Regions from separate parts of the Roseixanthobacter finlandensis genome, predicted to be linked through region 2. Evidence: predicted binding sites of a transcription regulator. Region 2 holds the regulator's gene; each other region holds the start of a gene.
The links. The regulator PhoB, encoded in region 2, activates phosphate uptake and scavenging genes when phosphate is short. The targets are predictions, from matches to a motif close to TGTCATNNANCTGTCAT.

Region 1 (9,843 bases), 1.2 Mb from region 2:
ACCACCCGCCTGCCCAATCCGCAGGTAAAGTGCGGCATCACCCGCACCACGCAAGAGACGCACGATGTGATCCGCGCGAACCTCTCGCGCTCGGCCATGTATTCCGGCCGCATCGAGAGCACCGGGCCGCGCTATTGCCCGTCCATCGAGGACAAGGTGGTGCGCTTCGGCGATCGCGACGGCCACCAGGTCTTCCTGGAGCCCGAGGGCCTGGACGATCCGACCATCTATCCCAACGGCATGTCCACCTCGCTCCCCCAAGAGGTACAGCACCTCTTCCTGCGCACCATTCCCGGCCTGGAGCGGGTCGAGGTGCTGCGGCCGGGCTATGCCATCGAATATGACCATGTGGACCCGCGCGAGCTTGCCCCCACCTTGGAGGCGAAGCGCGCGGGCGGCTTGTTTCTCGCCGGCCAGATCAACGGCACCACGGGCTATGAGGAAGCCGCCGCCCAGGGCCTGCTCGCCGGGCTGAATGCCGCGCGGCGCGCCGGGCAGGCGGGCAGCGGGGCAGGGGAGGCGGGCGAGGCGGGCGAGGGCATCGTGATCGACCGGGCCGAGGGCTATCTCGGCGTGATGGTGGACGATCTCGTCACGCGCGGCGTGACCGAGCCTTATCGCATGTTCACCTCGCGCGCCGAATATCGCCTCACCTTGCGCGCTGACAATGCCGACCAGCGGCTCACCGCGCGGGGCCTGGCGCTCGGCCTCGTGGGGGCGGAGCGGGCGGCTCAGTTTTCCGCCAAGATGGCGGCGCTTGACGGCGCGCGCGATCGCGCCCGCGCGCTGAACGTCACGCCCAATGAAGCGGCGGCGTTTGGGCTGAACGTGAACAAGGACGGCCAGCGCCGCAGCGCCTTCGATCTTTTGGCCTATCCGGACATCGGCCTGGAGCAGGTGGCGCGCATCTGGCCGGAATTCTCCGATCTGAGCCCGGCGATTGCCGAGCAATTGGAGATCGACGCGAAATATGCCGTCTATCTGGATCGCCAGGCGGCGGATATCGCCACCTTGCGGCGCGACGAGGATCTGATCCTGCCCGAGGCGCTGGACTATGCGCCGCTGCCGGGCCTCTCCAACGAGCTGAAGCACAAGCTCGCCCATGTGCGCCCGCGCACCATCGGCCAGGCCGGCCGCATGGAGGGCATGACCCCGGCCGCGCTCGCGCTGCTGGTGACCTATGCCCGGCGGCAAGGGGCGGTGTCGGGGAGCGGGGCTGTGATCGCGGGCGTGGAGCAGGCGGTCGGTTGAGGATGGACGGAGCGGCAGGGAAGGGTGCGGCGAATCGCCCTTTGGCCCTCACTCCCTCTTCCACAGAGGGAAGCGTCGGGGGAGCGGTACGCTTCCGGCGTCGGCAAGGGCCTTTCTCCTTGCCGTTCCGGAAATCCCGGTGTGAATCCTGGGGAACGTAACCCGTAACCTGGCCCAAAACCGCGGCGCGCCCATTTCGGCGAAAAACGTACTGCCGAATCTGCGGTTTCACGTGCGATAAAGCCGCGGAAATGGGCACGAAAAGCGCATGAGAAACTCTTCGGATTCGGCCAAGGCGGCGATCGCGCAAAATGTTTCACGTGAAACATTTTCCCGGCTGGAAACCATCGCGAACCTGCTAACCAAATGGCAGAAAACGATAAATCTCGTTTCCCCCGCCACCATCCCGGAGCTGTGGACGCGCCATATCGCCGATTCCCTGCAACTTATGACCCATGTGAGCAATGATGTTCGCGCCTGGGTGGATCTTGGGTCCGGCGGCGGATTTCCCGGTCTCGTGGTCGCGGCGGTGCTGGCGGAGCGGGACGGCGGCCATGTGGATCTGGTGGAGAGCGACAGCCGCAAGTCCGCCTTCCTGCGGGAAGCGGCGCGGCTCGCCGATCTGCCGGTGAGCGTGCATCCCCAGCGCATCGAGCAGGTGGCGGAGGCGTTGGCGCCTGGAAAACACGTGGTTTCCGCCCGTGCGCTCGCGCCGCTGCCGAAATTGCTGGCGCTTGCCGCGCCGTTTTTCGCGGCCGGCGCCATCGGGATATTTCCCAAGGGCAAGGATTGGCAGCGCGAATTGACCGAAGCCCGCAAAGACTGGACACTCGACCTCGAACTGCGCGACAGCCTCAGCGATCCCCACGGGAAGATCCTGGTTGTGACGCGCGCCCTCAAAGCGGTCCCGTCCCCGGCCGTCCCCGGCGGACACCTACGCGGAAGCGCACATGACTGATCATTCCGTCACCGCCCCCATCGTCGGCGGCGTCACGCCGCGCATCCTGGCGCTGGCGAACCAGAAGGGCGGGGTGGGCAAGACCACCACCGCCATCAATCTCGGCACCGCCCTTGCCGCCATCGGCGAGAGCGTGCTGGTGGTGGATCTCGATCCCCAAGGCAATGCCTCCACCGGGCTCGGCATCGATCGCGGCCGGCGCAAGCTGTCCACCTATGACGTGCTCAGCGGGGAAGCGACCATGGCGCAGGCGATCGTCGATACCGGCGTTCCCTCGCTGTTCGTGGCGGCTTCCACGCTCGACCTCTCGGGCCTGGAGCTGGAAATCGCCAATGAGCGCGACCGCGCGTTTCGCCTGCGCAATGCCCTGCGCGACATGGTCAACGACCCGGCGGCGCCGAAATTCACCTATGTCCTGATCGACTGCCCGCCCTCGCTCTCGCTCATCACGGTGAATGCGATGGCGGCGGCGCACGCCATATTGGTGCCGCTGCAATGCGAGTTCTTCGCGCTGGAAGGCCTCTCCCAATTGCTGAAGACGGTGGAGCAGGCGCGCACCGCCCTCAATCCCGATCTCACCATCCACGGCATCGTGCTGACCATGTACGACGCGCGCAACAATCTGTCCGAGCAGGTGGTGGCGGATGTGCGCCAATTCATGGGCGACAAGGTTTACGAGACCGTGATCCCGCGCAATGTGCGGGTCTCGGAGGCGCCGTCCTATGGCAAGCCGGTGCTGCTCTATGATCTGAAATGCGCGGGCTCGCAGGCCTATCTGCGGCTGGCCTCCGAAGTCATCCAGCGCGAGCGGGCCGCCCGCGCGGTCGCAGCCTGAGGCGGCGCGTTCCAATGGGGAAGAAGGACATGGCGGAAGAAGGCCGCTCGCGGCTCGGCCGGGGGCTCGCGGCTTTGATCGGCGACATGGGGCAGGACGATACCCGTCCTGCGCCCAGCCAGAAGAGTGCCGGTACCCGCAAGGTGCCGATCGAATTCGTGCGCGCCAATCCGCGCAACCCCCGCCGCACCTTCTTGGAAGAGGGGCTGGACGATCTGGCGAGTTCGATCCGCGAGAAGGGCATCATCCAGCCCATCGTGGTGCGGCCAGTGGCGGACCATCCCGGCAGCTTCGAGATCGTTGCCGGCGAGCGGCGCTGGCGCGCGGCCCAGCGCGCCGGCCTGCACGAGGTGCCGGTGGTGGTGCTGGAGCTCACCGACCGCGAGGCGCTGGAAATCGCCATCATCGAGAATGTGCAGCGCGCCGATTTGAACCCGGTGGAAGAGGGCCTCGGCTACGAAGCCCTGATGGCGCAGTTCGATTATACCCAGCTCGATCTTTCCAAGGTCATCGGCAAGAGCCGCTCCCACATCACCAACACCTTGCGGCTGCTGAAGCTTCCCGAGAGCGTGAAGGCCTATCTCGCCGAAGGCCGCCTCTCCGCCGGCCACGCCCGCGCGCTCCTCGCGCACGAAGATCCCGAGGCCATCGCCCGCGACGTGGTGGAAAAGGGCCTGAGCGTGCGCGACGTGGAGGCCATGGGCAAGGTGCGGGAGGCGCTGTCGTCCGTGCCGGCGCCCAAGCCCGCCCCGGCGCCCAAGGATGCCGACACCCGCGCGCTGGAAAAGCGCCTCACGGATGCGCTCGGGCTGGCCGTGAGCCTTCAGGCCAAAGGCGAGGCGGGCGAACTGCGCATCCGCTATGGCGACCTCGACCAATTGGACCTGATCTGCCGGCGGCTCGGCGTCGCGTGAGGCCTCCGGCCTGACCCGGCAAAGACTTTTCCCGCGTTTCCCCCACACCTCGGGGCCGGTCGCACAAGCCCTTATGCTGCAACGCGTCATGCGCGTGTCACGGGCTGGTGCGAGGTAACGGAAGGTTTTTCCGGGTCGGTTGAGGGGGGTTCGATGACGGCGCACACTGCTGCGAAACCGGCGCATGCCCATGGGGCGGCGCACGGCCACGCGCATCGCGAAAAGCCGGTGAAGCTCGATCGCAAGAACGGCGCACCGGAGATTTTCATCTTCTTCGCCCTGCTCATCGGTGGCCTTGGCTACACGGTGTGGTCCATCTGGACCGACGTGCAGGCGGCATCTCCCGGCGTGCTCACCTTCGCGCCGTTCATGCTGCTGCTGCTGGCGCTGCTGATCGCGCTCGGCTTCGAATTCGTGAACGGCTTCCATGACACCGCGAACGCGGTGGCGACGGTGATCTACACCAATTCGCTGCCCGCCCATTTCGCGGTCGTGTGGTCCGGCGGCTGGAACTTCCTCGGCGTGCTGGTGTCCTCGGGTGCGGTGGCGTTCGGCATCATCTCGCTTCTGCCGGTGGAACTGATCCTGCACGTGGGCACCGGCGCCGGCATGGCCATGGTGTTCGCCCTGCTGATCGCCGCCATCATCTGGAATCTCGGCACCTGGTATCTCGGCCTGCCGGCCTCCTCCTCCCACACCCTGATCGGCTCGATCATCGGCGTCGGCATCGCCAACCAGCTGATCCAGGGCAAGAGCGGCGTCGCCGGCGTGGATTGGAGCCAGGCCGCCAACGTGGGCTATGCGCTGCTGCTGTCCCCGGTGGTCGGCTTTTTCGCCGCCGGCCTGCTGCTGCTGACCATGAAGGTACTGGTGAAGAACCCGGCGCTCTATGCCGAGCCCAAGCCCCACCACCCGCCGCCGTGGTGGATCCGCGGCCTGCTGGTGCTGACCTGCACGGGCGTCTCCTTCGCCCACGGCTCGAACGACGGCCAGAAGGGCATGGGCCTCATCATGCTGATCCTGATCGGCATCGTGCCCACCGCCTACGCGCTGAATCGCGCCATCGACTCGACCGATGTCGCCCAATTCCGCGCGCTTGCGTCGGTGACCCAGGCGTCGCTGGTCAAGGCCTCCGACAATGCCGCCGTTCCCGCGGACCCGCGCCAGGCGCTGACCGATTATGTGCGCGACCGCAAGCTGACCCCTGAAACGGTGCCGGCCCTCGCCGCCGTGGCGGGTGAAATCTCCGCCCTGGTGGGCAATCACGAGACGCTCGCCCAGGTGCCCGCCGCCGCCGTTCCCAACATGCGCAACGACATGTACCTGGCTTCGGAAACCATCCGCCTGATGGGGCGCCAGAAGGAACCCACCTTCGATACCGAGACCAGCGACAATCTGGCGGCGTTCAAGCGCGCGCTGGACAATGCCACCAAGTTCATCCCGCTGTGGGTGAAGGTGGCAGTGGCCATCGCCCTCGGCCTCGGCACCATGGTGGGCTGGAAGCGCATCGTGGTGACGGTCGGCGAGAAGATCGGCAAGACCCATCTCACCTACGCCCAGGGTGGCGCGGCGGAAGTAGTCGCCATGGGCACCATCTTCGCCGCCGACATGTATGGCCTGCCGGTGTCGACCACCCATGTTCTGTCCTCGGGCGTCGCGGGAACGATGGCGGCCAACAAGTCCGGCCTCCAGCTCTCCACCGTGCGCAACCTCGCCATGGCCTGGGTGCTCACGCTGCCGGTGGCGATCATCCTCTCCGGCGGGCTCTATATCCTGCTGCGCCAGCTGATGTGATCGGCCGGGCGGATGTCCGCCGGTCGCTTCTGTGGATCTGAAACCGGGCGCGGCTCCTACGGGATGCCGCGCCTTTCTCGTTGGGGCCGGCCTTTTCCCCGCCGGACACTCCAATGACAGGGGAAAGGGCGGTGGCGCGATTTCCTTGCCCGGCCGCGTGCTCTAGCCTGCGGCCATGACCAGCGAAGGCATCCATCCGCAAGCCGATCCCGTCGAAATCGATCCCGTCCCGTCCGGGGCGGGGGAGGGCGCGCGTGCCGCAAAGGCGCAGGCGCCGCGCGCGGGCGAGGGGCACGTGACCCCGGTCATGGCCCAGTTCGTGGAGATCAAGGCGGCCAATCCGGACTGCCTTTTGTTCTACCGCATGGGCGATTTCTACGAATTGTTCTTCGAGGATGCCGAGCAGGCCTCCCAGGCGCTCGGCATCGTGCTCACCAAGCGCGGCAAGCATCTGGGTGAGGACATCCCCATGTGCGGCGTGCCGGTGTCGCGGGCGGAGGAATATCTCCACAAGCTGATCGCGCTCGGCTTCCGTGTCGCGGTGTGCGAGCAGCTGGAAGATCCGGCGGAAGCGCGCAAGCGCGGCGGCAAGAGCGTGGTGCGGCGGGACGTGACCCGCCTCGTCACGCCCGGTACCCTCACCGAGGATGCGTTGCTCGATGCGCGGCGCGACAACGTGCTGCTCGCGGTGGCGCGCACCCGTGCCGGCGGGGAGGGCGAGGCCCATGCCTATGCGCTGGCCTATGCGGACGTCTCCACCGGCGGCTTCCGCGTGATCTCCACCAGCCGGGCCGATCTTGCCGCCGATCTTGCCCGCATCGAGCCGGCGGAAGTGCTGATCTCGGACGCGCTCTATGAAGACGGCGACCTGCGCGAGATCTGGGACCAGCTGCCCGCCGTCACGCCCTTGCCGCGCCAGGGTTTCGAGGGCACGGGGGCGGAAGGCCGGCTAGCGGGTTTCTTCGGGGTGGCGACGCTGGAGGCGTTCGGCGCCTTCTCCCGCGCCGAGCTGATCGCCGCCGCCGCCATCGTCGCTTATGTGGAGCGCACCCAGCTCGGCGCCCGGCCAGCTCTTGCCCCGCCGGTGCGCGAGGCCGATGGCGCCTTGATGCTCATCGATGCCGGCACGCGGGCCAATCTGGAACTGGTGCGCACGCTGTCCGGCGAGCGGCGCGGCTCGCTTCTGGCGGCGGTCGACCGCACGGTGACGGCGGCCGGCGCCCGCCTGCTGGCGCGGCGCATCTCCGAGCCGCTGACCGATCTTGGGGCGATCCGCGCACGGCACGACGCGGTGGAATTTCTCGCCGGCAATGCCGAGATTCTCGCCGTCCTGCGGCGCGGGCTGGCCGGTGCGCCGGACCTTGCGCGCGCTCTCTCCCGCCTTTCGCTCGGCCGGGCGAGCCCGCGCGACCTTGCCGCCATCGGCCGGGGCCTGGAGGAAGGTTTTGCGCTCGCCGCCGCCTTCGTCGACGCGCCGCCGCGCGATCTGGCCGACGCCGTCCTGGCGCTTGCCGGCATGGACCGGGAACTGGCGCGCGATCTTGCCGCCGCCTTGGAGGACGAGTCGCCGCCGACCCGCCGCGACGGCGGCTTCATCCGCGCCGGCTATGATGCCGATCTCGACGCCACACGGGCGTTGCGCGACGAGAGCCGGCGCGTGGTGGCGGCGCTGGAACGGCGCTATGTGGACGAGACCGGCATTCGCTCGCTGAAGATCCGGCACAATGCGGTGCTCGGCTATTTCGTGGAGGTCACCGCCCAGCACGGCGACCGCCTGCGCGAGGCGCCGTTCTCGGCGACCTTCGTGCATCGCCAGACGTTGGCGGGCGCGGTGCGCTTCACCAGCGTGGAACTGGGCGATCTGGAGAGCCGCATCGCCAGCGCCGGCGAACGCGCGCTCGCGCTGGAACAGCATATTTTCGACCGCCTCGCCGCCGCCGTCGTGGCGCAGGCGGGCGAGATCCGCGCCGCCGCCGAGGCCCTGGCGGAGCTGGACGTGTTCGCCGGCCTCGCGCGGCTCGCCGTGGATGAACGCCATGTGCGCCCCGAGATGACCGGCGCGGTGGATTTCGAGATTGAGGGCGGGCGCCATCCAGTGGTGGAACAGGCGCTGGCGAAGGTCGGCGGGCCATTCGTCGCCAATGATTGCGATCTCTCCGCCCCGCCCGGCAAGGAGGCCGGCCGGATCTGGCTGGTCACCGGCCCGAACATGGCGGGCAAGTCCACCTTCCTGCGCCAGAACGCGCTGATCGCCGTGCTGGCGCAGGCCGGCGCCTTCGTGCCGGCGCGGTCGGCGCGGCTGGGCGTGGTGGATCGCCTGTTCTCGCGCGTCGGCGCGGCGGACGATCTCGCGCGCGGCCGCTCCACCTTCATGGTGGAAATGGTCGAGACCGCCGCCATCCTGAACCAGGCGACGCCGCGCTCGCTGGTGATCCTGGACGAGATCGGGCGCGGCACCTCCACCTTCGACGGCATGTCGATCGCCTGGGCGAGCCTCGAGCACCTGCACGAAATCAACCGCAGCCGGGCCTTGTTCGCCACGCATTTCCACGAGCTGACCGCGCTGACCCAACGCTGCGACCGGCTGATGAACGCCACCGTGAAGGTGGCGGAATGGCAGGGCGACGTGGTGTTCCTGCATGAGGTGATCGCGGGCGCGGCGGATCGCTCCTACGGCATCCAGGTCGCAAAGCTCGCCGGCCTGCCGCCCGCCGTCATCGCCCGCGCAAAGTCGGTCCTGGCGGAATTGGAAGCGGCGGAACGGGCAGCGCCGGCGCAGAAGCTGCTGGACGAACTGCCTTTGTTCGCCGCCGCCCGCCGGCCGGAGTCGCAAGCTGAGACGCGCGCGGTCAATCCCGCATTGACGGCGCTGGATGGGCTCGATCCGGACAGCCTCACGCCGCGCGAGGCGCTGGAGGCGCTGTACCGGCTGAAGGGCCTGCGGACACAGACGGCCGGGTGAGCTGCGAGGAGATCAGCCCCCGCCCGGCGCGGGCGCGGTCATGGGCGCGGTGCCGGCGTCGATGGGCGGCGGCGGAGCGGCCTGCGGCTGCCATTCGCCCCAGGCGGTGAAGGCATCCTGGAACGCCTGTTCGCCCGGCGCGCCCTTCTCGAATGCGATGATCGCCCGCTTGTTGTTGGTATAGACCACCGGAATGTCGATCCACGGCCGGGTCTGAAGCAATTGAATATTGCGCTGGCGATCGGCCGGCACGGCGGAGAGGCCCACCAGGAAATAGGTCGGGTTGACCCGCACCGAGAGCCCCACCAGCGGCGCGCCCTGGGCGCCTTCGGTCTGCTTCATGCGGATACCGGGCACATTGGTGATGCCACCATAGGGGAAGTCAGCCGGCAGGGTAAAGCCGATCTCGATGGTATGCGAGGCCGGCAAGGTCTGGTCGGTATTGCGCCGGAGCACGAACGACAGCGCCATGCGCCGTTCTGGAATCTGTAATTCGGCCCGAATGCCGGTGTCGGGCGGCAGGCCGGGGCCGGCATTGAAGGTCTCGGTCTTCCAGGTCACCGTGCCTTCATAGCTTTGCAGGCCCTGCGGCCCCGAGGCGCTTTCCTCGAACAGGACCGCGCGCTGGGTGCCGCTGGTCGGGCGCAGCGGCATGGGCGGGGGACGGCGGGCGGCATCGCCAGAGGCCTGGGCGACGCGATCCGCGCTCTTGGCCGGTTCGCTCGCGGGCCGGGAGGCATCGGCGCCCTGCGTGGCTGGACCCGGCGGGGGCGCCGCGCGCGAGAAGACAAGCTGCTCCAGCGTTTCGTGATTGACCACGGCGAGCGCGATGCCGCCGACCGCCACGATGGCCAAGGCGAAATAGATGAGCGTGCGCCGGCCGCGACCGCTGGTCTTGCCATCGTCGGAAGCCGGCATGCGCGGGCGGGCGGTACGGCTCGCGACCTTGGGCTTGCCGAGGGTCGGGCGCTGGTCGGTGGCGGCATCGTCCGCCGCATCCGGGACCTCGTCTGCGGGTGGCGGGGGGAAGGCCGGGCGCGCGGGGCTCTCGCCGAGCCGGCGGCGCGGCGGTTCGGTGCCGGAGGGGGCCGGCTCCGGCGGCGGGGCGGCGGGCTTTTCAGGCGGTGGG
Region 2 (9,843 bases):
AACTGCATCGGCCTCGATGTGCGCACGGCGCTTTCCGCCACCATCGCATGCCTCGCCAATGTGGGACCGGGGCTCGGCCCGATCGTCGGGCCCGCCGGCAATTATGCCAGCCTGCCGGAAAGCGCGATCGTGCTGCTCACCGCGGCCATGCTGCTCGGCCGGCTTGAAATCCTCACCGTGCTGGTGCTGCTGCTGCCGCGCTTCTGGGTGCGCTGAGCGCGCAGCCGGAGCGCCGCTTAGCGCCGGCCCGCTCAGGGCGCGACGTCGTCCGAGGCGGGACCGCCAGGTGTTGGGTCAGCGGTGGGCGCATCGTCCGCCAGTACCTCTTCCGCACGGAACCCGTAGGCACGGCCGCAGAATTCGCATGTGACCGAGATCCCGCCATCCTCCTGCACCATGCCGGCGCGCTCCTCGCGGCTGAACGAGGACAGCACGCCGAACACCCGCGTGCGCGAACAGGTGCAATGGGCGAGGATGGGCTGGGGCTCGAACACCCGCACGCCGCGTTCATGGAACAGGCGATAGAGCAGCGCCTCGCTGGGCAGGGCCTGGTCCAGCAATTCCACATCTTCCAGCGTGCCCACCAGCGACTGGGCTTCCATCCAGGCATCGTCGAGCGGCACATCTGGCTGTTCCACGCCCTCGGGCGCGTCGCCGGGATGCAGGTCCGCCTGCGCCGCCCGGCCCGCCTCGGCGGGCAGGAATTGCGCCAGCAGGCCGCCGGCACGCCACGCGGAGGGCTCCCCGCCCGGCCGCATCTCCTCGCCCACGGCGAGCCGCACGCGGGTCGGGATCTGTTCGGATTGCTGGAAATATTGATGGGCCGCCGCCTCCAGCCCGTCGCCCTCCAGGGCGACAACCCCCTGGTAGCGATTGGCGGAGAGGCCCGGATCGATGGTCATGGCGAGGTGGCCGCGCCCGATCAGCAGCGCCGGCGCGGCGGCATTGCTGGCCTCCGCCTGCGCCACCGCCTCGGCATCGAAGCGAGCATAGGCGCGCACCTTGTCGGGGCTGACGAAATCCACCACCACCATGTCCACCGGACCGTCGGTCTGGGTCTGGAGGATGAAGCGGCCCTCGAATTTCAGCGAGGACCCCAGCAGGACGGTCAGCGCCACCGCCTCGCCGACCACGCGCTTCACGGCATTTGGATAATCGTGATGCACCAGCACCGCGTCGAGCATGGAGCCGACGCGCACCACGCGGCCGCGAATATCGAGCGCGTCCACCTGGAACGGAAGCACCGAATTGTCGGGTGCTTCCGGGCGGGGCTCAGGACGTGTTTCCTTGGTCATGATACCTCATTCCAACCGCTCGGCTTGAGGGCCGTGCCTTCGACTGGCCCACCTTCGACCGCTACCGCGGGGATCGTCCCGGCCGCCGCGCGGGCCCGGCCGGGGGAAGATGGCTGCACCGTCCCCCGGCACCGCGGCTCAGGCTGCGGGCGTATCGAAGCACCAGGCCAGAATGCCCTTCTGGGCATGCAGGCGGTTTTCCGCCTCGTCGAACACCACCGATTGCGGGCCGTCCATCACCTCATTGGTCACTTCCTCGCCGCGATGGGCGGGCAGGCAATGCATGAAGATGGCATCCGGGGCCGCGCGCGCCATCAGGGCGCGGTTCACTTGATAGGGCTTCAGGAGATTGTGGCGCCGCTCGGCTTCCTTGTCGCCCATCGACACCCAGGTGTCGGTGAGGATGCAGTCCGCCCCCTCCGCCGCCGCCTCGGGATCGCGGGTGAATTTCACCCGCGCCTTGGTCTTCTTGACGAAGTCCTTGAGCGCCTGGCGCGGCGACAATTCCTTCGGGGTGGCGACGTTCAGCTCGAAATCGAAGCTGTGCGCGGCATGGATCCAGGAGGCGAGCACATTGTTCGCGTCCCCGGTCCAGGCCACCTTGCGCCCGGCGATGCGGCCCTTGTGCTCCTCGAAGGTCATCACATCGGCCATCACCTGGCAGGGATGGGACACGCGGGTGAGCCCGTTGATGACCGGCACGGTGGCGTAGGTGGCCAGTTCCATCAGATCCTCATGGCTGAGAATGCGGATCATGATGGCGTCCACATAGCGCGACAGCACGCGGGCGGTGTCGGCGATGGTCTCGCCGCGCCCAAGCTGCATTTCTGCGCCGGTGAGCATCACCGTGTCGCCGCCGAGCTGGCGCATGGCCAGATCGAACGAAACGCGGGTGCGCGTGGACGGCTTGTCGAACACCATCGCCAGCGATTTGCCGGCCAGTGGCCGCTCGGCGGTGCCAGCCTTGCGCTTGGCCTTGAGATCCTTCGACAATTCCAGAACCCGCCGCAGCTCCACCGCGGGGATATCGGACAGATCGAGAAAATGACGCACGCCAATGTCCTTCATTCGGCGGCTCCCTTCGCCGACGCCAATGCAAGGCCGTTCTCGATCCGCAGGCAGGCGGCCTCGATTTTCTCGGCGGCAATGGCGATCTCGTCCTCGCTGAGGATGAGAGGCGGCAGAAGTCGAACCACGTTATCTCCTGCGCCCGGGGCCAGCAGGCCCTCGTCGCGCAGGGCGAGCACCAGCTCGGCGGCGGGGCCCTGCGCCCTCATGCCAAGCAGGAGCCCTTCACCTCGCACTTCGGCGATGACCGCGGGATGACGGTCCTTGATCTCGTTCAGCGTGCGCACGAGCAGTGCGGAGATGGCCTGCACCCGCTCCAGGAAGCCGTCCGCCAACACCACGTCCAGCACCGCATTGCCCACCGCCATGGCGAGCGGGTTGCCGCCATAGGTGGACCCGTGGGTGCCGAGCGTCATGCCGCGGGCGGCATTCTCGGTGGCGAGGCACGCGCCCATGGGGAAGCCGCCGCCGATGCCCTTCGCCACCGCCATGATGTCGGGCAGGATGCCCGAGGTCTGGTAAGCGAACAGACTTCCGCTGCGCCCGACGCCGCACTGCACCTCGTCGAGGATCAGCAGCAGGCCATGGGCGTCGCACAGCGCCCGCAATTGCGGCAGGAAATCCGGCGAGGGCACGCGCACGCCGCCTTCGCCCTGGATCGGCTCCACCAGGATCGCCCCGGTTTCCGGCCCGATGGCCGCCTTGACCGCCTCGATATCGCCGAACGGCACATGGTCGAAGCCCGGCATGTTCGGGCCGAAACCTTCGAGATATTTGGCATTGCCGCCGGCGGCGATGGTCGCGAGCGTGCGCCCGTGGAACGCGCCCTCGAACGCGATGATGCGGTTTTTCGCCTCAGCGCCGATCACATATTGATAGCGGCGCGCCATCTTGATGGCGCACTCCAGCGCTTCCGCACCGGAATTGGTGAAGAACATGGTGTCCGCGAAGGTCACCGCCTTCAGCCGCTCCGCCAGCCGCTCGCCGCCGACGATGCGGAACAGGTTCGAGGTGTGCCAGAGCTTTCCGGCCTGTTCGGTCAGGGCCGAGACCAGATAGGGATGGGCGTGCCCGAGGATATTGACCGCGATGCCGGCGGTGAAATCGAGAAAGCGTCGCCCGTCCGTCGTGACGAGCCAGCAGCCCTCTCCCTTTTCAAAAACCAGGTCGATGCGCGCATAGGTCGGCAGAACGGGGGTGATCACGGAAACCCCTCCTCTTGGGGTGGGGCGAAACGCGGAGCGTCTCGCCGGACATCAGAAACGCCAAAGGCCGCCCTCGCGGGGCGGCCCGACAAAAAGGGATTCTAATGATCGCGCGCGGGAGGTCAACAGAGCGCAGCCGTTAACCTGATCGTAACGACTTGGGGACAACGGCGCGGGAATGCATTCCGACTCTGTGCGGGCGGGCGTGCATATTGTAGTTTGCTCGTGGCCGACCACGACATCTCGTGCAGGCCTGTTCCCCAAGTGACGTTGGGCCCTGCGAACCCGCGTGCAATGGCGCGCCTGGGTGCGGGAGAAGAGTCGAAGGAGGAGAGCGATGAGCTGGAACGACGAGCGCGTCGAACTCTTGAAGAAGCTCTGGGGCGAAGGGCTTTCCGCAAGCCAGATCGCCGGCGAGCTGGGCGGCATCACCCGCAATGCGGTGATCGGAAAAGTGCACCGCCTCGGCCTCTCCGGCCGAGCGAAATCAACGGTCCCCGCGGCGCGGCCGCGCAAGGCCCGGCCTGAAGCGCCCGCCAACAAGCCCGCGCCGCAGCCGCAAACCATCGGCAACACCGCGCTCGCCCCCGCACTGGAAGCCTTCGTGGCACCCGCGCCCGCGCCGCGTCCGGCCACCGGCGGCAATGTCGTCGCCATGGGCCAGCGCTGCACGATCATGAACCTTACGGAAGGCACCTGCCGCTGGCCGATCGGCGAGCCGGGCACGGAAAACTTCTATTTCTGCGGCGGCCGCAGCCTCACCGGCATGCCCTATTGCACGACCCATGCGCGGATGGCCTATCAGCCCACGCAGGATCGCCGCCGCGACCGGCGCGTCGCCCGCATCTGAGCGGCGCCCGCGCGACCGCGGAGCCGCGCGGCCCAAACGTTTTCGAGCGAGCCTCTTTCCTGTCGCTCGAAAACGCCTAGCTTTTTGTTTAACGCGTTTTCTTCACGCGAACCGGTACCCACTTCGCTCGAAAACGCCTGCCTGTTGCGTGAGCGCGTTTTCTTCACGCGCACCGGTGCCCACTTCGCTCGAAAACGCTTTTAGCGCACGGGATAATCGCTGCATTTGTAGCCGACGAAACAGGCCGGATTATCCTGCGTCGGCGCGTAGGTCGGCCGCGCCACCCCGTCGGGATCGCAGAAGCTATTGTCCCGGACGACCCGGTGGAAGGTTTCCGGGGCCGTTTCCAGAATAGCGCCGCCCGCACGCGAGACCAGGGATGCAACATCCGCGCAATGCGCCTCGGGTGTGAATGCGCTTGCCTGCGCGCGCGTCACCGGCAGCGCGAGCAACAGCGCGAGGAGGCCGAGAACGGCCAGCGCGGCAGGGCACGCGGTTCGTCCGGACTGCGATGCGCCCTCACCACCCGCAACGGGCCGCTGTGGACGCGCCTGACGGCCATCGAGACCGCTGCGGCCCGCAAAGGGCTGGTCGGGCGCGAGGGCCTGGTTGCGCGGGAAGACATCATTGCGCCACAAGATATGGTTGAGCGAGAAGATATGCCGGGCCATGAGGAGGCTCCCTATCGCCGGGGAGGGAACCCCTCCCTGACGGGCATATGGGTCTTGGCCTGGAGCGCCGCTATTGTCCGCGCAGTCACGATCTCTCGCTTTTGAAACCCGCCGCAGACCGTGGACCGGCGCGCGGCGGGCGTGAATGCGACAGGACATGCGGGCACGCGCCCGCACCTTCGGCCACATCGCTCAATGGACGCGGGCGAACATCTCGTTGAACGAATAGCCGGCGCCGCGCACGGTGCGGATCGGATCCGACTGCCGCCCCCGGTTGATCGCCTTGCGCAGGCGACCCACATGCACGTCCACCGTGCGCTCGTCGATATAGACATCCTGCCCCCACACGCCATCGAGCAATTGCTCGCGGGAGAACACCCGTCCGGGACTTTGCATCAGGAATTCCAGCAGGCGGAATTCCGTCGGCCCAAGATGGACCTCGCGGCCGGAGCGGTGAACCCGGTGGGTCTCCCGGTCGAGCTCGATGTCGCCGGCCCGCAGCAAGGTGGCCACATGCTCCGGCTTCGCCCGCCGCAGCAGCGCCCGCACCCGCGCCAGAAGCTCGGGCACGGAAAAGGGCTTCACCACATAATCGTCGGCCCCGGTAGCGAGGCCGCGCACGCGTTCCGTTTCATCGCCACGGGCGGTGAGCATGATGACCGGCAGCCGCTCGGTTTCCGGGCGGGTCCGCAGGCGGCGGCACAATTCGATGCCCGACAAGCCCGGCAGCATCCAGTCGAGGATGACGAGGTCCGGCACGCTTTCGCGCAACCGGGTCTCGCCCTCATCGCCTCGCCCGACGCTTTCGACGAAATAACCTTCCGACTCCAGATTGTAGCGGAGCAGAAGGGTCAGGGGTTCCTCGTCCTCGATAATCAAGATACGCGCAGGCACGGATTTTACCCCTGAAGGCTATGCCCCGGGAAAGCGACGGTCGTCTCGCTGGAGACATCCGCCTTCGGGCGCTCTTCGGACAACATCTGCCCTGAAACCATATAATAGATGGTTTCCGCGATATTGGTCGCGTGGTCGCCGATGCGCTCGATATTCTTGGCGCAGAACAAAAGGTGCGTGCACACCGAGATGTTGCGCGGATCTTCCATCATATAGGTGAGGAGTTCGCGGAACAGCGAGGTGTACATGGTGTCGATGCCGCTGTCGCGGACCCACACATCCACGGCCTTCGCCTGGTCGCGGCTGGCATAAGCGTCCAGCACTTCCTTAAGCTGCTCCAGTACCAGGTCGGACATGTGCTCGACGCCGCGCACCAGCTTCTGGGGATGATATTCCCCCTCGATGGCGAGCACCCGCTTGCCGACATTCTTCGCGAGGTCGCCGATGCGCTCCAGGTCGGAGGCGATGCGGATCGAGGCCACCACGTCGCGCAGATCGCTCGCCACCGGCTGGCGCTTGGCGATGCAGATGATGGCCTTTTCCTCGATCTCCCGCTGCAGCAGATCGACGCTCGCATCGAGCAGGATCACCCGCTGGGCGGCAGCGGTGTCGCGGCGGATCAGAGCATTGACGGCATCGGCCACCATGCGCTCGGACTGGCCACCCATTTCGACGACCTTGCGGCCGATCTCCTTCAGCTCGGCGTCGAAGGCCGAGACGGTATGGTCGGACATCTGGCAGATCCTTGCTTGGTCAGCCGAAGCGGCCGGTGATGTAGTCGCGGGTCTTGATCTGCTTGGGATTGGTGAAGATCACGTCGGACGGCGCGACCTCGACCAGCTCGCCCAGGTAGAAAAAGGCGGTGATATCGGCGCAGCGCGCCGCCTGCTGCATGTTGTGGGTCACGATGACGATCGTGAAATCCTGCTTCAGCTCGTCGATCAAATCCTCGATCTTCGAGGTGGAGATCGGGTCGAGCGCCGAGGTCGGCTCGTCCAGCAGGATCACTTCCGGCTGCACGGCGATGGTGCGGGCGATGCACAGGCGCTGCTGCTGGCCGCCGGACATGCCGAGCGCCGAGGTGTGCAGGCGGTCCTTGGTCTCTTCCCAGATGGCGGCCTTACGCAGGCAGCTTTCCACCCGCTCGTCCATCTTCGACTTGTTGAGGTTCTCGTGCAGGCGCACGCCGAAGGCGATGTTGTCATAGATCGACATGGGGAACGGCGTGGGCTTCTGGAACACCATGCCGATGCGCGTGCGCACGACGGTCGGGTCCAGCTCCTTGCCGACGATGTTGACGCCGTCAAACATCACGCCACCCTCGGCGCGCTGGCCGGGATAGAGATCATACATGCGGTTGAACACGCGCAGCAAGGTGGACTTGCCGCAGCCCGAGGGGCCGATCATCGCGGTAACCCGCTTCTGGGGGATCTCGAAATTGATGTTCTTCAGCGCGTGGTTCTGCCCGTAATAGAAGTCGAGCTTCTCCACCTTGATCTTGGTCGGCGCCTGAATGGCATCGGGCTTGGCCGAAACGGAGGAGGAGATATTGAAGGTGGGGTCCACTGCGGAATTCATCTTCGGCCTCTTGGATCTTGATGTGCGATTGTCCAGGGGTCCAGGCGCTCAGCCCGCCCGGGCGAGGAAGAGACGGGAGACGATGTTTAGCAGCAGCACGGACACCGTGATGAGCAAGGCACCGGCCCAAGCCAAGGCAACCCAATCGTCGAAGGGGCTGCCGGCATATTGATAGATGGCGATGGGTAGGCTCGCCATCGGCGCCGACAGATCGGTCGACCACGAATTATTGCCGAGCGAGGTGAACAGCAGCGGAGCGGTCTCGCCGGCGGCGCGGGCGATGGAGAGCAGGACGCCGGTCATGATCCCGGCGCGCGCAGCCCGCCAAGTCACCATCATCACGACCTTCCATTGAGGCGCACCGAGCGCATAGGCCGCTTCGCGCAAGCCGATGGGCACCAGGTTCAGCATGTCCTCCGTCGTGCGCACGATCACCGGGATCACAAGGATCGCCAGTGCCGCCGAGCCGGCCCAGCCGGAGAACCCGCCGAACGGGTTGACGAGGAAGGCATAGACGAACAGGCCGACGAGGATCGAGGGCGCCGAAAGAAGGATGTCGTTCACGAACCTGGCGATGTGGCCAACCTTCGTGGTCTTTCCATTCTCGGCCAGGAATGTCCCGGCCAGAAGGCCGATAGGGGTGCCGATGACCATCGCGATGCCGATCTGGATCAGCGACCCGACGATGGCATTCAGAAGCCCACCGTTATGGCCCGGCGGCAGCGTTATCTTGGTGAATACGTTGAGCCCGAGGGCCGGAAGGCCCTTCTGGACCAGGGTGAACAAAATCCACGCCAGCAGAAACAGGGCGATTCCGGCAAACGCGGTGCTCACCGCTTTGACAACGTGGTCCTTGGTGCGACGGATTGCGAGCGACATGGCGGCCGGCCCCTCAAGACTTCAGGTTCGAGCGGACAAGGAAGCGCGACAGCGCCAGGACGATAAAAGAGATCACGAACAGGATGAAGCCCAGAGCGAGGAGCGAGTCCAGCTTGAGCGAGCCCTGCGCGGCTTCCGGAAATTCGTTGGCGATGGTCGAGGCGATGGTCGCGCCGGGCGCGAACAGCGAGGCCGAGAGGCGTGTCGCATTGCCGATCACGAAGGTGACGGCCATGGTCTCGCCGAGCGCGCGGCCTAGGCCCAGCATCACGGCGCCGACCATGGCGGTCTTACCGTAGGGCACGGACACGTTCTTGTAGACCTCGAAGGTCGTGCCGCCGACGCCATAGGCCGATTCCTTGAGCATGGGGGGGACCGATTCCAGCGTCTCCACGAACATGGCCGTGATGAAGGGAAGGATCATGACCGCCATGATCAGGCCGGCGGTCAGCATGCCGCCACCCAGGGCAGGCCCCGTGAAGAGCGCGCCGATCACCGGAATGGGTCCGAGCCAATCGATCAGGGGCGGCTGCACATAGGCGGCCATCAGCGGGGAGATGATGAAGAAGCCCCACATGCCGTAGATGATGGACGGGACGGCGGCGAGGAGCTGAACCGCTACGCCGATCGGCCGACGCATCACCTGGGGCGCGATCTCCGTGAGGAAGAAGGCGATACCGAAGGACAGCGGAAGCGCGACGATGACGGCGATGATGGCACTGAAGATCGTGCCGTAGATCATGACCAGGGCGCCGAACTTCTCCGTCACGGGATTCCAGGTCGCCGTCCAGAGGAAATCGAGGCCGAAAGCCGAGAAAGCGGGAAGGCCGCCTTCAAAAAGCATCGCGATGATGAGGCCCAGCAGCACCAGCACGAAGATGCCGCATCCCCAAAGCAGGCCGACGAAGACCAAATCGGCGATCCGGCCGACCGGCTTGGCATCGCCGATGTGCCCCGGTTGAACGCCACTCCCAGGAAGCCCAGCCATCGTTGCGTCCATTGTCGTCTTTCCCTTTTGATGAAAGCATCCTGCCGCGCTCCCCAAAGCGCAGCAGGATCGACCCCGGGCAGGCTTGCGGAATGTCTCCGCAGCCAGCCCGGGCTTGCCTCATGAAGTGGACGGTCGATCAGTTCGACCAGACCGGCTTTCCGTCGACGAGCACGTCGGACTTCCAGGCGGCGCGGACGCGCTCAGCCACATCCTTGGGCAGCGGGATGTAATGGAGCTTCTCGGCAATCGGGCCACCATGCTCGAAGGCCCAATCGAAGAACTTCATCACGTCCTTGGCCTGCTCAGCCGACTTCGGCTGCTTGGGCAGAAGGATGAAGGTCGCGCTGGTGATCGGCCAGGTCGCGTCGCCCGGGGTGTTGATCATGGACGCAGCGAAATCCTTCGCATTCGC
Region 3 (9,843 bases), 640 kb from region 2:
GCTCGAAATCGAACTGGCGCGCCATGATCTGCCGGACTTCGGCTATGGCATCGCCGCCCCGCCAGCCGGGCGCCGCATTCCAGAAATGAGCGAGCGGCCCGCACGCGCCTATTCGCCCCACATCGCGCACCGCGTCCATTCCTGAGCCGGCGGCCGGTGACCCGAAGGCCGGTACGGACCGGGCGGGAAAACGGGGGCATAAAAAAGACACCACGAAAATGGACGCGCAAAAAAGAAGGCGGCCCGTGGGCCGCCGTCTTTAGTCTCGCCGGGCCGCAGGCGTGCGCCGCCCGCAGGCCTCAGGCGCGGACCAGATCGCCCAGCAGATTGGCCGCCAGCGTCACCTTGGAGAGGCTGAGGCCGGAGGCGACGATGTCCTGCACCGTTGAGCGGGTGCGGTCGACCTCCTTGCGGCGGCGCTGGACGAACGCCTCCACCGCGGCTTCGCCGGCACCCTCGCCCGCCAGCATTCCCGCGCTCACCTGCCGCACGAAGGCTTCGATCTGCCCAAGCGCCCGGTCGAGGGCGAGGCGGTCGTAATAATCGGCCGCCGTGATGTTGCGCGCCGCGCCGGCGATCTCGTCCACCGCGAAATAGCGGCCGGCGGCGAAGAAGGTGGCGGCCACATCCTCGATCGACCGGCCGGTGGTCTGCGACAGAAGCGCGATGTCGGAGGCGGCGGCGAGGGCGCGCAGCAAGGTGATGCGGCGGGCGAGCTCCTCCGGCACGCGTTTTTCCACCAATGCGGCGGTCTGCCGCTCGCCACGCAGGCGCCACACCTCCGGCAGGCTGGTGTCGAGGTCGCCGGCGACATCCGCGATGGCGCCGCGATAGCGGTCCACCACCGTGCCGAGGCCGGTGCCGAGGTCCACATTGCGCAGGAACCACACGGTGCGGCCCACGGCGAGATCCTGCACCTCGGCATAGAGCTGCAATTGCACGGCGCCGTCGATCTTGGTGTCGAGCGCGTCGATGGCGGCGTTCAGCGCGCCGAGGTCGAAGCTGTCGCGCACCGCCGCATAGGCGCGCACCACGCTCGCCGCATCCATGCCGGTATGGTCGCTGATGCGCGCGATGCACGCCGGCCCGCCCTGGTTGATGATGGCATTGGCAAGCCCGGTGGCGATGATCTCCCGCCGCAGGCGATGGGCGGTGATGGCATTGGGGAAGCGCTGCTCGATGGCGTCCGGGAAATAGCGTTCCAGCTCGGCCGCGAGATAGGCATCGTCCGGCACGTCGGAGGTGAGCAGTTCAGAATAAAGCGAGATCTTGGCATAGGCGAGGAGCACCGCCAGTTCCGGCCGCGTCAGCGCCTCGCCCCGCGCGCGGCGCTCCTGGATTTCCGCGTCGGAGGGCAGATATTCCACGGAGCGGTCCAATTCGCCGCGCAGCTCCAGCATCTGCATCAGGCGCTGCTGGAAGGCGAGATCCTCCACCCCGCGCCGCTCGGCGAGCGAGATGGCGAGGGTCTGGAGATAATTGTTGCGCAACACCAGCAAGCCGACATCGTCGGTCATCTCGCCCAGCAGCGCCGCCCGGTCCGGGGGCGAGAGCAGACCCTCGGCCACCGGGAGGGACAGCGCGATCTTGATGTTCACCTCCACGTCGGAGGTGTTCACGCCGGCGGAATTATCGATGGCGTCGGTATTGAGCCGCACGCCGGCGCGGCCGGCTTCGATGCGGCCGCGCTGGGTCATGCCGAGATTGGCGCCTTCGCCCACCACTTTCACCCGCAATTCGCGGGCGGCGATGCGGATGGCGTCGTTGGCGCGGTCGCCGGCCTGGGCGTCGGTCTCGCTCGCGGCGCGCACATAGGTGCCGATGCCGCCGAACCAGAGCAGGTCCGCCTTGGCCTTCAGGATCGCGCTCATCACTTCGGTCGGGGTCGCCTCCAGCTTGTCCAGCCCGAGCACGGCGCGCGCCTGCTCCGACAAGGCGATGCTCTTGGCGGTGCGGGGATAGATGCCGCCGCCCGGAGAGATCAGGGCCGGATCATAATCCGCCCAACTGGAGCGCGTGAGATTGAACAGGCGCTGGCGCTCGGCGTGGGAGGCGGCGGGATCGGGATCGGGATCAAGGAAGATGTGGCGATGGTCGAACGCCGCCACCAGCTTCAGCGCGGTGGACAGCAGCATGCCGTTGCCGAACACGTCGCCCGACATGTCGCCCACGCCCACCACGGTGATCGGGGTGGTCTGGATGTCCACGTCGATCTCGCGGAAGTGGCGCTTCACCGCTTCCCAGGCGCCGCGCGCGGTGATGCCCATGGCCTTGTGGTCATAGCCCACCGAACCGCCCGACGCGAAGGCGTCGTCCAGCCAGAAGCCGTGGTCCTGTGAAAGGCCGTTGGCGATGTCGGAGAAAGTGGCGGTGCCCTTGTCCGCCGCGACCACGAGATAGGGGTCGTCCCCGTCCACCCGCACGGTCAGCGGCGGGTGAACCACTTCGCCGCCCTTGAGATTGTCGGTGATCTCCAGCAGCGCGGTGACGAAGATCTTGTAGGCGGCGATGCCTTCGGCCTGCACGGCGTCACGCGAGCCGCCGGCCGGCAGATGCTTGGGCACAAAGCCGCCCTTGGCGCCCACCGGCACAATCACGGCGTTCTTCACCTGCTGCGCCTTCACGAGGCCGAGCACTTCGGTGCGGAAATCCTGCGGCCGGTCGGACCAGCGCAGGCCGCCGCGCGCCACATGGCCGAAGCGCAGATGCACGCCTTCCACGCGGGGCGAATAGACGAACACCTCATACATGGGCCGGGGCAGGGGCAGCCCCTCCACCTTGGCGCTGTCATATTTGATCGCGATGGCGCCCTTGGGCCGGCCGTCCGCGTCCAGCTGGTAGAAGGTCGTGCGCAGCGCAGCGTCCACCAGATTGACGAAGCGGCGCAGGATGCGGTCTTCGTCGAGCGAGGATACGTCCGCGAGCGCGGTCTCGATCTCCTCGCGCAGCGGTGCGCCCCGGGCGGCGCGGGCCTCGGGGCTCGCATCCAGGCGCGGGTCGAAGGAGGTGTGGAACAGCTGGACGATGCGGGCGGCGACGTCCGCGTGGTTGACCAGCGTGGTCCACAGATAGTCCTGGGAATAGGGAATGCCGGCCTGTCGCAGATAGCGGGCGAGCGCGCGGGCGAGCGCCACGTCGCGCCAGGCCAGGCCGGTGTCGAGTACCAAGGCGTTGAAGCCGTCGTTCTCCGCTTCCCCGCGCAACACGGCGGTGAGCAGGTCTTCCAGGCGCGCGGCCGAGCCGGACACCTCGATGGTGCCGCTGTCCACCCGCTCGAGCGTCATCTCATGCAGCCAGGAGCGGCGGGTCTCGGTGTCGGCGCCGCAAACCGGCTCGATGTGATAGGTGCGTTCGTTGATCGCCTTCAGCCCCATATTCTCCAGCATGGGCACGCGCTCGGAGAGCGGCAGCGGGCGGCCGAAGGAGAGCAGGCGCAGCGAGATGCGGTTCGCCGGATCGCCGGGGCGGCGGTAAAAATCGAGGGCGATCGGCCGCTCGGGCGAGAGACGCTCCAGCCGCTCGATGTCGGCCACCGCCGTATCGATGCCATAGGCGGCGATATAGCCGGGATCGAAGGCCTTGCCGTAGCGCTCGAACAGCATGCCGGCATCGCCGGCGCTCGGGGTTTCACGCAGCGCCTGGCGCAGGCGGTCGCTCCAGGAGAGCACGTCCTCGGCCACCGCGGCTTCCAGCGCCGCGCGGTCCACCTCGGGGGTGCGACCCTCGCGCCGGCCGATGATGTAATGCACGCGGGTCAGCGGCACATCGGTGAGGTAGGACGGGGAGGCCGCCGAGACATGCCCGCCGAACGCGGTCGCGAGGCGGGCGCCGATCTTGTCGCGCAGCGCGGCATCGAAGCGCTCGCGCGGCAGATAGACCAGCACCGACACGAAGCGATCGAAGGCATCGACGCGCGGCAGCACCCGCACGCGCGGGCGGTCGTAGAGCGAGAGAATGTCGCGGGCGAACACCAGCAGCGTCGCCGGGTCGATCTGGAACAGGTCGTCGCGGGGATAGGTCTCGAGCACCGTCCCGAGGGCCTTGCCGGAATGGCTCTCCCGGTCGAGACCGGCGTCCTCGACGACCATTTCCACCTTGCGGCGCAGATAGGGGATCTGGCGCACGGAATCCGTATAGGCCGTGGAGGTGAACAGGCCGATGATGCGCAATTCGCCGAGCAAGCGGCCATCGTCGGCATGCAGCTTCACCCCGACATAATCGAGGAACGTGCGGCGGTGGACGCGCGAGCGCAGGGACGCCTTGGTCACGATGAGCGGCAGCGGCCCGGCCAGGAACTGGCGGATTTCCGGCGTCGTCACCACCGCTTCCTCGCCGAGGCGCAGCTCGTGCACGTCGCGGTCGCGCAGGATGCCGAGGCCCTCCTCGGCGACTTCGAGGCCACCGTCGGCGGCGAGCGCATAGCGCCGCACGCCGATGAAGATGAAGTCGTCATTGGCCAGCCAGTCGATGAAATCGGCGGCTTCCTTGCGATCGTCCTTGGAATAGGGCTGGGACTTGCGGCGGAACCCCTCGGCCGCTTGGCGCACCTCGGTGCGCATGGCGAGGAAATCGGCATTGGCAGCGCGCACGTCGGCGAGCGTCTTGTCGAGGGCGAGCTTGAGCGCCTCGCGCGCCTCGGCGGTTTCCAGCGCCTGGATGTGGATGTGGATCAGGCTCTCGCGGATGGAGCGCTTGCGGCCCTGGGACAGGTCGGTCTCGATGCCGGTCACCTGTCCCGCGCCATCGCGCTCGACCGCGAAGATGGGATGGGTGACGAACTTGGCCTCATAGCCCTGGTCCGCCAGCTCGCCGGCGATGGAATCGAACAGGAAGGCCATGTCTTCATTGACCGTCTCCACCACCGTGATGGCGGGGGCGCCGGCCCATTGCGGGTTGAATACCCGCACGTCGTGCAGGCCCGGCACGCGGCCGGCGAGATGGGCATGGGCCTCGCGGCACAATTGGGCGAGGGCCTCGGGCAGAAGCGCCGCCACGTCCTCCGGCGCGGCGCCGGCGAGCAGGGCGCGGGCGAAGAAGGCGGGCACGGGACCGTCCGCGAGCAGGCTCACCGCGTCCTCGATGCGGGCCTGGGCGCCAAATCCGAGTTCCGAACCTTGAAATCCTTGGACGTTCATGGCCTCTCCCCCTTGGCACCCGCGCGCAGCGCGGGGCCCCGCCGTCCCGATCGGACGTTCTGCACTGTGGGTTTCGCTCAGAGCCGCGACGGAACGATGACGGGGACCTATTCGAAGGGGGATCAAGATGAACGCGCCGAAGAGCACAGGCAAGCCCAGGAAAGCCAAGTCAAACGCTGCCGAAAATACAGGCGAGCCCAAGAAAGGGGCGGTTCAGGCCGCAGTGCAGGCGGTTGCGCGTGTGGCGACGAAGGCCGCCGCAAAGGCGACCGGCAGCGCCGCGGGCAAGTCGGCAGCCAAGTCGGCAGGCAAAAAAAACGCCGCCCCGGCGCCCCGGCCCACCGACGACACGCCCCGAATCGCGCTCGATCTGATGCCGGCGCCGCTCGATGAGGCGAACCAGGCTTATTTCGACAAGTGCATGGAGAAGCTTGGCTTCGTGCCGAATGTTCTGGCCGCGTACAGTTTCGATATTGCCAAGCTGAATGCCTTCGCCGGCATGTATAATAATCTAATGCTCGCGCCCTCCGGCTTATCGAAGCTTGAGCGCGAGATGATCGCGGTCGCGGTCTCCAGCGTGAACCGCTGCTATTATTGCCTCACTGCCCATGGCGCCGCGGTTCGCGCGCTTTCCGGCGATCCTCTCCTCGGCGAGCAATTGGTGATGAATTATCGCGCCGCCCGCCTGGAGCCGCGCCAGCGCGCCATGCTGGATTTCGCCGTGAAGCTCACCGAGCGGCCCCACGAGGTGGAGGAAGCGGACCGGGCGGCGCTGCGCGCGGTCGGTTTCTCCGAGCAGGACATCTGGGATGTGGCGGCCGTGACGGGTTTCTTCAACCTGTCCAACCGCATCGCCATCGCCACCGACATGCGTCCGAACCCCGAGTATCACGGGCAGGCGCGCTGACGGGAAAACCCAACGGCCTCACGCCGAAATCATAACTTCGCCGTCCCCTTCACTATTGTGAAGGGGACCCCGGAATGCGCAAGAGCGTGCGCTTCGAGGTGACGCAGCGCCCGCTTGTGCTTCAGGTCAGCGGCGTTTCTGTAGACCACCTGAAGGTGGCCGTCGCGCCGGTTCCCTGACATGTCAGCACCCGCCCAGAGGCCGCCTCATCCTGCTCAGACTTTAGGCGCAGACTGACCCTATTGACGGCAGCCAAGTTTACCGTGCTAGGTTGCGGCGCAAGATCAAAAGCATCAGCGAAGATGCGATCTCAGGGGGAGCCGGGCGAGCGCATCAGCGCCCCCGGCCGAAACAAGCGAGGGCACAGAGCACGATGACGGACACTGTCTCAGACGTGCCCTACATCGTTGAAGCGGAAGGTCTCACGAAAGAGTTCAAGGGTTTCGCGGCGGTCAAGAACGTCAACCTGCGGATTCGACGGCACACGATTCACGCCCTCATCGGGCCGAACGGTGCCGGTAAGACCACGTGCTTCAACCTGATCACGAAATTCCTGGAGCCGACCCGTGGCGTCATCCGCCTGAACGGGAAGGAGATCACCCGAACCAAGCCCGCCGACGTGGCGCGGCTGGGCATGGTGCGCTCGTTCCAGATCTCGGCGACATTCGGCCACTTGACGGTGCTGGAGAATGTGCGCGTCGCCCTGCAGCGCGCACTGGGCAATTCGTTCCATTTCTGGCGGTCCGAGCGTTCGCTCGACGCGCTGAACGAGCGCGCCATGCAATTGCTGGAGGAAGTGGACCTCACCTCCTACGCCAAGCATGAGGCGGTGGAACTGCCCTACGGCCGCAAGCGGGCGCTGGAAATTGCCACCACGCTCGCGCTCGAACCGGAAATGCTGCTGCTCGACGAGCCGACCTCCGGCATGGGGCGCGAGGATATCGCCCGCACCGCCGACCTCATCAAGCGCGTGTCGGCCAACCGCACCGTGCTGATGGTGGAGCACAATCTTTCCGTGGTCGCGGACCTGTCGGACGCCATCACCGTGCTGGCGCGCGGCGAGATCCTCACCGAGGGGCCGTATTCGGAAGTCTCCAAGAACCCGCAAGTGATCGAGGCATACATGGGAACGGGGCATGGCCATGGGTGAGGCGGCCTCTGCCGCGCCGCTGCTCGCGGTGCGCGACCTGCATGGGCATTATGGCGAAAGCCATGTGCTCCATGGCATGAGCTTCGACATCCACCCCGGCGAGGTGGTGACGCTGCTGGGCCGCAACGGCGCCGGCAAGACCACCACCATGCGCGCCATCATGGGCCTGCTGCGCAAGCGCACAGGCTCGATCCGCTACGACGGCAACGAGACCGTGAAGCTCGCGCCCAACCATATCGCGCGCCTCGGCATCGGCTATTGTCCCGAGGAACGGGGCATTTTCGCCAGCCTGAACGTGCGCGAAAATCTGCTGCTTCCCCCGGTGGTGCTGCCTGGCGGCCTCTCCGTGGACGAGATCCACGATCTGTTCCCCCGCCTGGAGGAACGGCGCAACAGCCAGGGCACCAAGCTGTCCGGCGGCGAACAGCAGATGCTGGCGATCGCCCGCATCCTGCGCACGGGGGCGAAGCTGCTGCTGCTCGACGAGCCGACCGAAGGGTTGGCGCCGGTGATCGTGCAGCATATCGGCGACATCATTCGTGCGCTGAAGACCAGGGGCTTCACCGTGCTGCTCGTGGAGCAGAACTTCCATTTCGCCTCGACCGTCGCGGACCGCCATTATGTGGTGGAGCACGGCAAGGTGGTGGACATGGTCCCCAACGACAAGATCGCGGAAAACGCGGCGCGTCTCGAAGCCTTTCTCGGCGTCTGACGCCGGGTTTTCGGAAAAAACGCAACCGGCTGCCTTGCCGGAGGAGGAAACAAGATGCGTCTTGCAACCATGTTCATGGCGGCCGCGAGTCTCTTCGCTGTCACCGCCGCCCAAGCCCAGACCACGCCGATTCCCGTCAAGATCGGCGTCCTCAACGACCAGTCGGGGCTCTATGCCGATCTCGGCGGACCCGGCTCGGTGTGGGCCGCCAAGAAGGCGGTCGAGGATTTCAATGCCGCCGCGAAGGGCCTGAAAGTGGAGGTCGTGTTCGCCGACCACCAGAACAAGGCCGACGTGGGCACCTCGATCGCCCGCCAATGGTATGATGTGGACGGCGTCGACGTGATCGTCGACGTGCCCAATTCCGGCGTCGCCCTGGCCGTGAACCAGGTGACCAAGGAAAAGAACAAGGTGTTCATCAATTCCGGCGCCGCCAGCTCCGACCTCACGGGCAAGGCCTGCACGCCCAACACCGTGCACTGGACCTATGACACCTGGGCGCTGGCCAACGGCACCGGCAAGGCGATCACCAAGAACGGCGGGGACACCTGGTTCTTCCTCACCGCCGACTATGCCTTCGGCCATGCGCTGGAGCGCGATACCTCGGAAGTCGTGAAAGCCAACGGCGGCAAGGTCGTCGGCAGCGTGCGCGTGCCGCTGAACAATTCCGACTTCTCCTCCTTCCTGCTCCAGGCCCAGGGTTCCAAGGCCAAGATCATTGGTCTCGCCAATGCCGGCGGCGACACCATCAACTCCATCAAGCAGGCGGCCGAATACGGCATCGTCGACGGTGGCCAGAAGCTCGCGGGCTTGCTGATCTTCCTCTCCGACGTGCATTCGCTCGGGCTGAAGACCGCGCAGGGCCTGAACCTGACCTCGGCCTGGTACTGGGACATGACGGACGCCAACCGCGCCTTCGCCAAGGAGTTCGCGGCGGCCAATCGCGGCGTGCACCCGACCATGGTGCAGGCCGGCGTCTATAGCGGCGTGACCCATTATCTGAAGGCCGTCGCAGCCCTGAAATCGGCCAAGGACGGCGCGGCCGTGGTGGCCGAGATGAAGAAGCTGCCCACCGACGACAAGCTGTTCGGCAAGGGTGAAGTGCGCGCCGACGGCCGCCAGATCCACCCCATGTTCCTGTTCGAGGTGAAGAAGCCGTCGGAATCCAAGTATCCGTACGATTATTACACCTTGAAGGCGACGATCCCCGCCAACGAGGCGTTCCGTCCGCTCGACCAGGGCGATTGCCCGCTGGTCAAGAAGACCTGATGGCGTCCGCGGGCCGGCGTCACGCCGGCCCGCTCTCTCCTGTTGCAGAGACCGATCCATGTTCGAGCTAATCGGCATCGCCCCTCAGGCCTTGTTCGGCCAGTTGCTGCTGGGCCTGATCAACGGCGCCTTCTATGCCATGCTGAGCCTCGGGCTCGCGGTGATCTTCGGGCTGTTGAACGTCATCAATTTCACCCACGGCGCCCAATATATGATGGGGGCCTTCGGGGCCTGGATGCTGCTGAATTATGCCGGCATTCCGTTCTGGGGCGCGTTGGTGCTCGCGCCCATCGTGGTGGCGGTGATCGGCATGATCATCGAGCGGCTGCTGTTGCGCCGGCTCTATCATCTGGACCACCTTTACGGCTTGCTGCTGACCTTCGGCCTGGCGCTGATCCTGGAAGGGCTGTTCCGCCGCCAATATGGCGCCTCCGGCCTGCCATATAACAATCCGCTGCCGGGCGGCACCAATCTCGGCTTCATGTTTCTGCCCAATTACCGGGCCTTCGTGGTGGTGGCCTCGCTGGTGGTGTGCATCGCCACCTGGTTCGTGATCGAGCGCACCAAGCTCGGTTCCTACCTGCGCGCGGCGACCGAGCGGCCGGACCTCGTCCAGGCGTTCGGCATCGACGTGCCGCGCATGATCACGCTGACCTATGGCTTCGGCGTC

Region 1: a site for PhoB is predicted at 4,043-4,059, ahead of V5G24_RS23500 (inorganic phosphate transporter). Genes of this name have one in related genera too.
Region 3: a site for PhoB is predicted at 5,221-5,237, ahead of V5G24_RS01565 (NAD-glutamate dehydrogenase). Genes of this name have one in related genera too.

What each region holds. Positions count from the first base shown of each region.
Region 1 is NZ_CM195536.1:5,061,305-5,071,147, reverse strand. It holds gene mnmG (tRNA uridine-5-carboxymethylaminomethyl(34) synthesis enzyme MnmG) at 1-1,251, shown strand, start outside; gene rsmG (16S rRNA (guanine(527)-N(7))-methyltransferase RsmG) at 1,520-2,209, shown strand; gene V5G24_RS23510 (ParA family protein) at 2,202-3,044, shown strand; gene V5G24_RS23505 (ParB/RepB/Spo0J family partition protein) at 3,074-3,958, shown strand; gene V5G24_RS23500 (inorganic phosphate transporter) at 4,112-5,752, shown strand; gene mutS (DNA mismatch repair protein MutS) at 5,928-8,714, shown strand; gene V5G24_RS23490 (hypothetical protein) at 8,727-9,843, opposite strand, start outside.
Region 2 is NZ_CM195536.1:949,068-958,910, reverse strand. It holds gene V5G24_RS04610 (TrkH family potassium uptake protein) at 1-216, shown strand, start outside; gene V5G24_RS04605 (Hsp33 family molecular chaperone) at 252-1,295, opposite strand; gene argF (ornithine carbamoyltransferase) at 1,434-2,363, opposite strand; gene V5G24_RS04595 (aspartate aminotransferase family protein) at 2,360-3,568, opposite strand; gene V5G24_RS04590 (GcrA family cell cycle regulator) at 3,906-4,418, shown strand; gene V5G24_RS04585 (hypothetical protein) at 4,619-5,089, opposite strand; gene phoB (phosphate regulon transcriptional regulator PhoB) at 5,282-5,983, opposite strand; gene phoU (phosphate signaling complex protein PhoU) at 5,989-6,717, opposite strand; gene pstB (phosphate ABC transporter ATP-binding protein PstB) at 6,737-7,561, opposite strand; gene pstA (phosphate ABC transporter permease PstA) at 7,610-8,440, opposite strand; gene pstC (phosphate ABC transporter permease subunit PstC) at 8,454-9,428, opposite strand; gene pstS (phosphate ABC transporter substrate-binding protein PstS) at 9,568-9,843, opposite strand, start outside.
Region 3 is NZ_CM195536.1:308,756-318,598, forward strand. It holds gene V5G24_RS01560 (sulfotransferase domain-containing protein) at 1-145, shown strand, start outside; gene V5G24_RS01565 (NAD-glutamate dehydrogenase) at 300-5,135, opposite strand; gene V5G24_RS01570 (peroxidase-related enzyme) at 5,509-6,042, shown strand; gene V5G24_RS01575 (ABC transporter ATP-binding protein) at 6,416-7,192, shown strand; gene V5G24_RS01580 (ABC transporter ATP-binding protein) at 7,179-7,904, shown strand; gene V5G24_RS01585 (ABC transporter substrate-binding protein) at 7,959-9,173, shown strand; gene V5G24_RS01590 (branched-chain amino acid ABC transporter permease) at 9,232-9,843, shown strand, end outside.